One region of the Pseudoalteromonas sp. MEBiC 03485 genome, then DNA from elsewhere that is predicted to be linked to it. Evidence: predicted binding sites of a transcription regulator. Region 1 holds the regulator's gene; the other holds the start of a gene.

The links. The regulator NrdR, encoded in region 1, represses ribonucleotide reductase genes. The targets are predictions, from matches to a motif close to AAACACNANATNTNGTGTTT.
Region 2: the regulator NrdR is predicted to act here: its motif matches at 2,498-2,517, upstream of nrdA (class 1a ribonucleoside-diphosphate reductase subunit alpha).

What each region holds. Positions count from the first base shown of each region.
Region 1 covers NZ_SGBT01000001.1:54,723-60,924, forward strand. The annotation lists gene ribBA (bifunctional 3,4-dihydroxy-2-butanone-4-phosphate synthase/GTP cyclohydrolase II) at 1-909, opposite strand, end outside; gene EVU92_RS00265 (riboflavin synthase) at 951-1,604, opposite strand; gene ribD (bifunctional diaminohydroxyphosphoribosylaminopyrimidine deaminase/5-amino-6-(5-phosphoribosylamino)uracil reductase RibD) at 1,609-2,748, opposite strand; gene nrdR (transcriptional regulator NrdR) at 2,751-3,200, opposite strand; gene glyA (serine hydroxymethyltransferase) at 3,309-4,565, opposite strand; gene EVU92_RS00285 (hypothetical protein) at 4,857-5,225, shown strand; gene thrC (threonine synthase) at 5,258-6,202, opposite strand, start outside.
Region 2 covers NZ_SGBT01000001.1:2,615,117-2,621,318, reverse strand. The annotation lists gene gyrA (DNA topoisomerase (ATP-hydrolyzing) subunit A) at 1-667, opposite strand, end outside; gene ubiG (bifunctional 2-polyprenyl-6-hydroxyphenol methylase/3-demethylubiquinol 3-O-methyltransferase UbiG) at 844-1,554, shown strand; gene EVU92_RS12050 (HAD-IA family hydrolase) at 1,554-2,228, shown strand; gene nrdA (class 1a ribonucleoside-diphosphate reductase subunit alpha) at 2,621-4,906, shown strand; gene nrdB (class Ia ribonucleoside-diphosphate reductase subunit beta) at 4,977-6,107, shown strand; gene yfaE (class I ribonucleotide reductase maintenance protein YfaE) at 6,107-6,202, shown strand, end outside.

The DNA.
Region 1 (6,202 bases):
TGCTTCTAGGTCTTCCGTTGATTCTTGCTTACCTAAAATAACCAGTACGCCGTTGTGCTCAGCGATATAAGCCATAGCATCTGATAAGCCCCAGCTACGATCAGCACTTCTATCTGATAATAAGATGTCATTGAAGGTACTTTGTAAGTGAACACGAACTAACGTCGGCTCATCTTTAGATACTTCACCTTTTTGTAGGACATAGTGAAGTTGACCATCAATGGTGTCTTTGTAAGTAACTAAATCAAATTCGCCGTGATCAGTTGGCAATTTACACTTGGCAACACGCTCGATGGTGGTTTCGTTTAGGTTTCTGTATTCGATTAAATCTGCAATAGTGCCAATCTTTAAGTCATGCTCTTTAGCAAAAATTTCAAGATCTGGGCGACGTGCCATAGTGCCATCAGCATTTAAGATTTCAACAATCACTGATGAAGGCTCAAGGCCCGCTAAACGCGCTAAATCACAACCCGCTTCGGTATGACCCGCTCGAGTTAGCACGCCACCTGGCTGCGCCATAATAGGAAAGATATGCCCCGGTTGAACAATATCGCTTGGCACGGCACCTTTAGCAATAGCAGCTTGTACTGTACGAGCACGATCAGCTGCAGAAATACCTGTCGTTACGCCTTTCGCCGCTTCAATAGACATGGTGAAGTTAGTCGAAAAAGCAGCACCATTATTTTTAACCATGAGTGGTAACTCTAACTGTTGACAACGCTCTTGTGTCATAGTTAAACAAATTAAACCACGGCCATGCGTTGCCATAAAGTTGATGGCATCTGCACTGATATGCTCTGCTGCGATGATTAAATCGCCTTCATTTTCTCTGTCTTCATCGTCCATTAAAATAACCATTTTACCGGCTTTAATGTCATCGATAATTTCTTGCGCGCTGTGTAAATTCATAATATGCCCATGAGAGTATTATTAATAGTGACTATCTTTGCTTATTTAATAAAGCCAGCTTGTGCTAGCAAGCTCATTGATATGTCTGAACGGGAAGGTTGTTCGGCCCCTTTTATTAGGCGCTCTAAATAGCGAGCAATCTGGTCAACTTCTAAGTTCACCTGAGTACCCACCTGAAATTCTGCAATCGTTGTTTGTTCAGCGGTATGCGGAACAATAGTAAGCTTAAAGCGGTTTTGTTCGACCTCATTGACCGTTAAGCTAATGCCATCAATACATACCGAACCTTTGTACGGAATGTATTTCATTAAATCATTGTCTGTACTTAACCAGTACTCTGTTGCACGGGCATTAGGACTGATACTTTCTACAGTCGCAATACCATCAACATGACCTGATACTAAATGCCCGCCTAGGCGAGAAACGGGTTGCATGGCTTTTTCGAGGTTGACTGTTTGTCCTTTTTTATAATGCGCAAACCCAGTTAAGCTGATTGTTTCGTTAGATAAGTCAGCACTAAAACCATCGCTATGTTTAGCGACAACCGTTAAACACACACCATTAGTGGCAATACTGTCACCGAGCTTGACGTCTTTCATATCCAAATTAGTGCTTTGAATACGAATAGCCAGATCGCCTTGCTTTTGTGTTAGTTCAACAATTTTACCTGTTGCTTCAATAATTCCAGTAAACATAGTGCTACTCTTTATTTTTCAATTTTTGTGGCTTGCTTTGCTTTGTAGCTGTTAAGCGAATATCGTCGCCAATCATCACTGTATCAGTAAAAGTCAGTTCAGTGATATCACTCATCACGGTAACTTCTGCAAAGTTTAGTAAGCTTTTGCCCATATCACCTATTAACTTAGGGGCAATATAAACGATGTATTCGTCAATTAAATCCTGCTCAGCAAACACCCCTGCAAGGGTCGCTCCTGCTTCGAGCCATATCTGATTAAATTGTAGTTCAGCAAGACGCTTTAAAACCGCGGATAAATCAACTTTATTATTAACTGCTGGTACAACTTCGTGTTTAACAAAGTGAGGCCATTGATGTTGTTTATCAAGCGATGTAGTGAAAATAATCACCGGACTTTCAATGCTAAATAATGTAAGTTCAGGCGTTAACCTATTTTGTGAATCAATAATCACTCGAGTAGGCTGGCGCAAAGGCAAGGATGTAGGCATAGCAAATGGCAGTTCATCAACGCGCACATTGAGTTTTGCATTATCAGTAATGACTGTGTCAGCCCCCGTCAAGATAGCGCAACTTTGCGCACGATATGCTTGCACATCTTGGCGCGCTTTAGGACCAGTAATCCATTTACTTTGACCATTATTTAGCGCGGTTTTGCCATCTAAACTACAGGCCATTTTACAAGTCACATATGGTACCCCTGTTTCCATACGCTTTAAAAAGCCTTTGTTTAGGTCACGCGCTTGTTGCTCAAGTAAACCGGATGCCACTGAAATACCAGCATCGGCTAAAATCTGTAGACCACGACCACTCACCGCAGGGTTAGGATCGACCATGGCAGCAATAACCTTACTGACACCAGCTGCTTTTAAACCTTCGGCACAAGGCGGAGTGCGTCCATAATGACTACAAGGCTCTAAAGTTACATATGCTGTGGCGCCTTTCGCATTGTCGCCAGCCACAGCCAAGGCATTTACTTCAGCATGGCCCTGCCCTGCTAGTTGATGAAACCCTTCACCGACTATTTCGCCATCTTTAACCAGTACACAGCCAACATTAGGGTTTGGAGTCGTGGTAAAACGCCCTTGTTTAGCAAGCTCAATGGCACGCGCCATATAAGCAATATCAAGCTCTGTGAATGACATAGTTAATCACCTAAACGAGCGATTTCTTCACCAAACTCGCGAATATCTTCAAATGAACGATATACAGATGCAAAACGCACATAGGCCACTTTGTCGAGTTTCTTCAGTGACTCCATGATGCACTCGCCAATTAAATGGCTAGATATTTCACGCTCACCAGTAGCACGAAGTTGAGATTTAATAATGTTAACGACTTCGTCGACCTGCTCAGTGCTAACTGGGCGTTTCTCTAAAGCGCGATGCAAGCCATTGAGTAACTTATCTTCGTTAAATGGTTCGCGACTACCGTCTTGCTTAATCACTCTTGGCATCACAAGTTCAGCGCCTTCAAAGGTGGTAAAGCGCTCATGGCATTCGTTACATTCACGTCGACGTCTAACTTGGTGACCACCGCCAACAAGTCGAGAATCAATTACTTTGGTATCTTTTGCGGTGCAAAAAGGGCAATGCATAGGGTTCAACTTCCGTTTATAAAAAACAAAAAAAGGCCGCTTACTAAGCGGCCTTTATAATAGCAAAAAACAACGCTATTGTTATCTTAATTACGGTTTAACCAGTAATTAAGCGTAAACTGGTAATTTTTTACAGATAGCTTTAACTTTCTCTTTTACTTCTGCTTGTACAGACTCATCGTTGATGTTGTCTAGTACGTCACAGATCCAGCCTGCAAGCTCTTTTGACTCAGCTTCTTTGAAACCACGGCGAGTAATAGCCGGAGAACCAATACGAAGACCAGACGTTACGAACGGTGAACGTGGGTCGTTTGGTACTGAGTTTTTGTTAACAGTGATGTTAGCGTTACCTAGTGCAGCGTCAGCATCTTTACCTGTGATATCTTTGTCAATTAGGTCAAGAAGGAATAAGTGGTTGTCTGTTTTACCAGAAACAACTTTATAGCCACGCTCTTGAAGTACTTCAACCATAGCTTGAGCGTTCTTAACAACTTGTGCTTGGTACGCTTTGAACTCTGGCTGTAATGCTTCTTTGAAAGCAACCGCTTTAGCAGCGATGATGTGGCATAAAGGACCACCTTGACCACCAGGGAAAACAGCACTGTTTAGCTTTTTGTAGATCTCTTCATCACCACATGCAGAAACGATTAGACCGCCACGAGGGCCTGCTAATGTTTTGTGAGTTGTCGTAGTAACAACGTGTGCATGAGGAATTGGGCTTGGGTATACACCCGCTGCGATAAGACCAGCAACGTGAGCCATATCTACGAATAAATATGCACCAACTTTATCAGCGATTTCACGGAATTTAGCCCAGTCAACAACGCCTGAGTATGCAGAGAAACCAGCGATGATCATTTTTGGCTTATGCTCTAATGCAAGTGCTTCAACTTGAGCGTAATCAATTTCGCCAGTTTCGTCATTTAGGCCGTATTGAATTGCATTATACGTTTTACCAGAAAAGTTAACGTGTGAACCGTGAGTTAAGTGACCACCATGAGCTAAGCTCATACCTAGTACTGTATCATGCGGCTGAAGAAGAGCTTGGAAAACAGCTGCGTTTGCTTGTGAACCCGCATGCGGTTGGACGTTAGCGTAATCTGTGCCGAATAATTCGTTTGCACGATCAATTGCTAGTTGCTCAACAACGTCAACATGCTCACAACCGCCATAGTAACGTTTGCCTGGGTAACCTTCAGCGTATTTGTTGGTAAGCTGAGAACCCTGCGCTTCAAGTACGCGTGGGCTACAGTAGTTTTCAGACGCGATCAGTTCGATGTGCTCTTCTTGACGAGCCGTCTCTTTAGTGATGGCTGCAAATAACTCTGGATCGAAATCCGAAATATTCATGCTACGTTCTAACATGGGGTCTCCTAAGGCAACGTGTATGGTGTTTTTTGAAGGCTGTATTGTACGCTTAAAACGCACTTTTGCCTATCTTGTAAAGATGAACATATTTAAACAGGGATTGAATTTATTTCACAGTGTTTTAATAATGATATTTTTTTATTGATACATAAAAAAAAATTATAGATTTAAAATATTACATATATTTTTAAAATGTCACTCTAGATAAAATTATCAACGCTTTATTGCGTTTCAATAGAAGCGAACTAAGCTTATATTCCTAGTCAATATCAAGGATGGTATAAGTACATGTTAGCTAAACCTATATATGAATTAGTCCCCTACGGATACTTCTTTCTCGGCATGAGCTGCATCACATTAGCAAATAATTATGTACCAACATTAATTGGTGTAACTTTATTTTTATTAGGCGCTAACATTTGGCGAATGCGCTCAGAAGCTAGAAGAACAGATCATATAAGCCAGCGAGTTAAACAAAAAAAGTCCAACTACTACTATGAATTTAAACCATTTATTATTTTTATTTCGGCTTTCACTTTGATGCAATGGACACAAAATGAATTAGTCTCAGTGATCAGTATTTTGCTATGTATTGCTGCGGTGGTCATTTTATGCATGCGAGTTTTAAACCGTCATAGTCATTCATTACTTCATTAAAAAAGAGCGGCTTCGCCGCTCTTTTTTTAGTATTAAGCTAATTTATTTAGCAGCTCTGTTCGAAGCAATTGATAATCAAACTTAATATCTTCAGCCAAACACTGCTTTGCCAATGCATCAGCAAGCGGTTTTGGCATTGGCAGTTCAATGTCTAAAATTTGCTCTACACTGTCTTTGAATTTAGCAGGGTGTGCGGTCGCTAAAAATATACCTGCACTACCGTCAGCTAGATTTTCTTTCAAGCCTTGATAAGCAATTGCAGTATGAGGTTCTGCGATATAGCCAGTCTGATGAATTTTTTTCATCACCTCTTTTGTTTCTTCTTCACCAACACAGCTTGAATAAAAGTCATCATAGCTAAACCATTCGTTATCTAGCATAAATTGAACGCGTGGCCAGTTATTCGGTTTACTCACATCCATTGCGTTCGATAAAGACTCAAGTGTGTCATTTGGCGCCCACTCTTTATTTCGCAAGAAGCGTGGCACAGTGTCGTTTTGATTAGTTGTGGCACTTAATTTAGCAACAGGCATTCCAAGTACAGCACCAATCATCGCCGCACATACATTACCAAAGTTACCACTAGGTACTGAGATATGCGCTTTACTACGCTGCTCTTTTGGTAATTGCGCAATTGCTTCAAAGTAATAGCATACTTGCGCAACTAAACGACTGATGTTGATTGAATTCGCTGAGTTTAAACCTAGCTTTTGTTTAATTTCATCGTCTAAGAAAGCTTGTTTTACCATACTTTGGCAGTCATCAAAGCTACCATCAACGGCGTAGCAGTGAATGTTATTACCTAAAGTAGTGAATAGTTTTTGCTGCGCTAATGATATTTTACCTTTTGGGTATAAGATCACGACATCTATATTTGGCTTGTTATAAAATGCATGAGCAACGGCTGCGCCAGTATCGCCCGATGTGGCCGTTAAAATAGTGACTTTTTCGCCTTGGTTAAATTGGGCAAGACACTC
Region 2 (6,202 bases), 2.6 Mb from region 1:
TAATCGCCGCAGTCGGGAAATCCGGACCCGGGATATATTCAATAAGGTCAGCAATTGACATGTCTGGGTTTTGGATTAGCGCTAAACAACCATTGATAACTTCTGTTAAGTTATGAGGTGGGATGTTTGTCGCCATACCAACAGCGATACCCGAAGAACCATTTACTAATAAGTTAGGTACTTTAGTAGGTAATACGTCAGGAATTTGCTCAGTACCGTCGTAGTTAGGTACGTAATCAACCGTTTCTTTTTCTAAATCAGCTAATAATTCATGTGACATTTTCGCCATACGGACTTCCGTATAACGCATTGCTGCCGCAGAGTCACCGTCAACAGAACCAAAGTTACCTTGGCCGTCAACAAGCATGTAGCGTAATGAGAAAGGCTGCGCCATACGAACGATGGTGTCATATACCGCGCTGTCGCCATGTGGGTGGTACTTACCGATTACATCACCAACAACACGTGCTGATTTCTTGTAAGGTTTATTCCAATCATTATTGAGTTCGTTCATTGCGAACAAAACGCGGCGGTGAACAGGCTTTAAGCCGTCACGTACGTCTGGCAATGCACGACCTACGATTACACTCATGGCATAATCAAGGTAAGAATTTTTTAATTCATCTTCAATATTGACTGGCAGAATTTCATTGGCGAGATCAGTCATTTGATTTCACATTCCTTCAGTATTGACTCATTAAGAGGCAAATCGCCGTCTTAAGAGCTTTAGTTATTATTTCCTGACCATGCTATCACAATTTATTTAGATTTACAGGCGCTAAATCTTTGCGATTTATTAATTTACCCCTATATAATGGCCTCAGATTAACGAGGAAGTTTTTTATGACCGAGCATCAAAATGTAGATAATGCAGAAATTGCAAAGTTTGAAGCCATCGCAGAACGTTGGTGGGACCGCGACGGAGAGTTCAAACCCCTTCATGAAATAAATCCTCTTCGCTTGGATTTTGTCGCAGATAAAGTGGGCGGCTTATTTGATAAGGAAACCTTAGATGTTGGCTGTGGTGGCGGCATCTTAAGTGAAAGCATGGCCCGTATGGGCGCTAAAGTAACTGGCATTGATATGGGCCAAGAGCCATTAACCGTTGCTAAGTTACATAGTTTAGAAACAGGCGTGCCTGTTGATTATATAAAAGTACCTGCAGAGCAATTTGCTGCTGAGCACCCTGCTCGCTTTGATGTTGTGACGTGTATGGAAATGCTTGAGCATGTTCCAGATCCCGCTTCTATTATTCGCGCTGTAGCAGAACTTGCTAAACCTGGTGCCGATGTATTCTTTTCAACATTAAATAAAACACCAAAAGCTTATTTGTTTGCCATTGTTGGTGCTGAAAAGCTATTGAAAATGGTACCTGAAGGTACCCATGACCATAAAAAATTCATTAAACCTGCACAGCTTATTGCATGGGCTGAAGAAGCGGGATTAAAAGTACGCGCCAGTACAGGTCTTAACTATAATCCGTTTTCTAAGCAGTACAGCTTAAACGATGATGTAAGTGTTAATTACATCCTGCACTTTGAGAAACTAGCGTGATGAGTGGTGTGCAAACACCCTCTATCGATTTTGATGCCTTTATCTTTGATTTAGATGGCACTCTACTCGATACTGCGGATGACTTAGGTGGTGCATTAAACCGCGTGTTAGCAGATGCCAATGTGGCCCCTGTTGCTGAACATGTTTATCGCCCTGCTGCTTCTAATGGTGCAAATGCATTATTAGAAGTAGGCTTTGGTGATAAATGGCCAGAACTTGAACAACTCGCTTTGCGCCAACAGCTTCTTGATTACTACGCCGAAGATATCGCTGTACACAGTAAATGCTTTAATGGCATCGAGCAGCTTTTAATTGCACTTGAGCAAAACAATATTAAGTGGGGCATTATGACTAATAAGCCCGGCTTTTTAACTGAGCCCTTAGTACAAGCTATACCCTCTTTGAGTAAAGCGATGGCGGTAGTAAGTGGCGATACATTAGCTGTTTCAAAACCATCTCCCGATCCACTTTTACACACAGCTGAGATCTTAGACGTTGATCCGTGTCGCTGTTTATATATCGGTGATGCTGAACGTGATATTCAAGCTGCAAAAGCTGCCAATATGTATAGTGCAACGGCGTTATGGGGTTACATACCCAGTGTTGATGCTGCTCTTGACTGGCAAGCGGATTTCAATTGGCAAACACCCATTGATGGATTTAACCATATATAGTGTTATTTGATAGATGAAACACCATATATTGTGATTTGATTCACTTTTGAGCATTCTTTGATGATAAAAAAATCAGTCAAAATTTATTTTTAAAAACGATAAATTTTCTGGATCTTTTGTTGATTTCTACAAATTTCGTCTTCTATGAATGTTCAAAGGTTAATGGTTACTAACACAATACGTTTATCCAATAGTTATCCACAAAATGGGGCAATTCTATCCCTTGCAAAACAACGCAGACCACACTATCTTGTGATCTGCAATTTAAACAACACCAGATATTGTGGCTAAATGTTATTCAATTAGTTCACCCTGGTATTGAATAATAATAATTACATAAAGAATACCTTTGTCTTTACAACGATAATTTCCCAAGGAATACAGGCAAAACTATGAACCAACAGCTATCTGTAAGCAAACGTGACGGCCGTAAAGAGTCACTTGATCTAGATAAGATCCATCGCGTGATCGCTTGGGCCGCAGAAGGTCTAGAGAATGTGTCTGTCTCACAAGTTGAATTAAAATCTCATATTCAATTTTATGACGGCATTCGTACCGATGACATTCATGAAACAATCATCAAAGCTGCAGCTGATCAGATCTCTAAAGATACGCCTGATTACCAATACCTAGCTGCTCGCTTAGCTGTATTCCATTTACGTAAAAAAGCATACGGTCAATTTGAGCCGCCACGCTTATATGATCACATCACGAAATTAGTTGAAGACAAACGTTATGATCAACACCTTTTGGTTGATTATACCGAGCAAGAAATTGACGAGTTAGATGCTTACATCGATCACAACCGTGACCTAAACTTCAGCTACGCTGCTGTAAAGCAACTTGAAGGTAAGTATTTAGTTCAAAACCGTGTTACTGGTGAAATTTACGAAAGTGCACAGTTTTTATATATCTTAGTTGCTGCAAGCTTATTCTCTGATTATCCAAAAGAGACGCGTATTGATTACATCAAGCGTTTTTATGATGCGGTGTCTACCTTCAAAATTTCGTTACCTACGCCAATTATGGCAGGTGTTCGTACGCCTACACGTCAGTTCAGCTCATGTGTACTAATTGAATGTGGTGATAGCCTAGACTCTATTAATGCGACATCATCTGCGATCGTTAAATATGTTTCGCAACGTGCTGGTATTGGTATTAATGCGGGTCGCATTCGTGCGCTTGGTAGCCCTATTCGTAATGGCGAAGCGTACCATACAGGTTGTATTCCATTTTATAAGCACTTCCAAACTGCTGTTAAGAGCTGTTCACAAGGTGGTGTTCGTGGCGGCGCAGCTACGCTGTTTTACCCACTTTGGCATTTGGAAGTTGAAAATTTATTAGTTCTAAAGAACAACCGTGGTGTTGATGATAACCGTGTACGTCACCTTGACTACGGTGTGCAGTTCAACAAATTAATGTATAGCCGTTTAATCAAAGATGATTACATCACATTATTTAGCCCATCAGATGTTCCGGGTCTATACGATGCGTTCTTTGAAGATCAAGCGAAGTTTGATGAGCTATACATCAAGTACGAGCAAGACGAGTCAATTCGTAAAAAACGTATTAAAGCGATTGAGTTATTCTCAATGTTTGCACAAGAGCGTGCGAGCACAGGTCGAATTTACTTACAAAACGTTGACCACTGTAATACGCACAGCCCGTTTATCTCGACTGTTGCGCCAATTCGTCAATCTAACCTATGTTTAGAAATTGCATTACCAACTAAGCCTCTTAGCAATGTAATGGACGAAGAAGGTGAAATTGCTCTTTGTACGCTTTCAGCGTTTAACTTAGGCGCAATTGAGTCACTTGATGAATTAGAAGAACTTGCAGAGCTTGCTGTACGTGCTCTTGATAACTTACTTGATTTCCAAGACTACCCTGTTCCTGCGGCTAAAAACGCAACGATGGGTCGTCGTACGCTAGGTATTGGTGTTATTAACTACGCATACTACTTAGCGAAGAACGGTAAGCGTTACTCAGATGGCAGCGCAAATGCCCTAACTCACAAAACATTTGAAGCTATTCAATACTATCTAATGAAAGCATCAAATGAGTTAGCGAAAGAACGTGGTGCGTGTCCTAAGTTTAACGAGACAACGTATTCTCAAGGCATTATGCCAACAGATACTTATAAGCGTGACCTAGATCAGTTCTGTGATGAACCTCTTCACTTAGATTGGGATTCATTACGCGAAAGCATTAAAGAGCATGGTATGCGTAACTCTACGTTATCTGCACTTATGCCTTCAGAGACATCATCGCAAATCTCTAACGCAACAAATGGTATTGAGCCACCACGAGGTCATATCAGCGTTAAAGCAAGTAAAGATGGTATCTTAAAGCAAGTAGTTCCAGATTATGAAAATCTGAAAGATAACTACGAGCTACTGTGGGATATTCCTTCAAACGATGGTTACCTACAGCTTGTTGGTATTATGCAAAAATTCGTTGACCAAACGATCTCTGCAAACACCAACTATGATCCATCTAAGTATGAAGGCGGTAAAGTACCTATGAAGGTGCTATTAAAAGACCTACTGACTGCGTACAAACTCGGTGTTAAAACTCTGTACTATCACAATACACGTGATGGTGCATCAGACTCTCAAGATGAGTTAACACCAGAGGTAGAAGATGACGGTTGTGCAGGCGGCGCTTGTAAAATCTAATTAAATTAATAACATAACAAAAGCGGGCTCATTAGCCCGCTTTGTCCTGACTGTTTTTTGAGAAATCACTATGTCTTATACAACTTTTAGCCGAAATCATAATAACCAATTACAAGAACCGATGTTTTTCGGCCAAACGGTAAACGTGTCACGTTACGACCAACAAAAGTACCCTATCTTCGAAAAGCTAATCGAAAAGCAACTTTCGTTCTTTTGGCGTCCTGAAGAGGTTGATGTAAGTAAAGACCGTCTTGACTTCCAAGCATTACCAGATCACGAAAAGCACATCTTTTTAAGTAACTTAAAATATCAAACTTTACTTGATAGTGTGCAAGGTCGTTCACCTAACGTTGCGTTACTACCAATTGTGTCTATTCCTGAGTTAGAAACGTGGATTGAAACATGGGCGTTTAGTGAAACGATTCACAGCCGTTCATACACACACATTATTCGTAACGTGACGCAATCTCCTGAGCTTATCTTTGATGATATCGTAAGCAACGAGAAAATCAGCGAGCGTGCTGATGCCGTTACTAAATATTACGACGATTTAATCAACATGATTTCTGTTTACAACCTTTACGGTGAAGGAAAACATGTAATCAACGGTGAAGAGGTTAAAGTCAGTTTATTTGACCTTAAAAAGCAACTTTACCTTGCGATGATGTCGGTGAATATTCTAGAAGCTATCCGTTTCTATGTTAGCTTTGCCTGTTCATTTGCATTCGCAGAGCGTGAATTAATGGAAGGTAATGCGAAAATTATCAAGCTAATTGCACGTGATGAAGCTCTACACCTTTCTGGTACACAACACATCTTAAACATTATGCAAGAAGGTAAAGACGATCCAGAAATGGCCATCGTTGCCGCACAATGTCGCGAAGAAGCGATTCAGATGTTTGTTGAAGCAGCTGAGCAAGAAAAAGATTGGGCAGAGTATCTTTTCAAAGATGGTTCAATGATTGGTCTGAACAAAGATATCTTATGTCAATACGTTGAATACATCACTAATGCCCGTATGACTGCAGTAGGCCTACCAGCACAGTTCGAAAGTAAGAGTAACCCTATTCCGTGGATCAACTCTTGGTTAGTATCTGACAATGTTCAAGTTGCCCCACAAGAAGCTGAAATTAGCTCTTACCTTGTAGGTCAAATTGACTCTCAAGTTGATGCATCTGACTTTGGTGACTTCGACCTGTAATGAGCTCAAACACAACTGCAGAGGTTATCCTTGCAGGAACAGACAGCCAGAATCTTGAATTTGATTCTGGCTGTTCATCTCTCCTTGAATGCCTA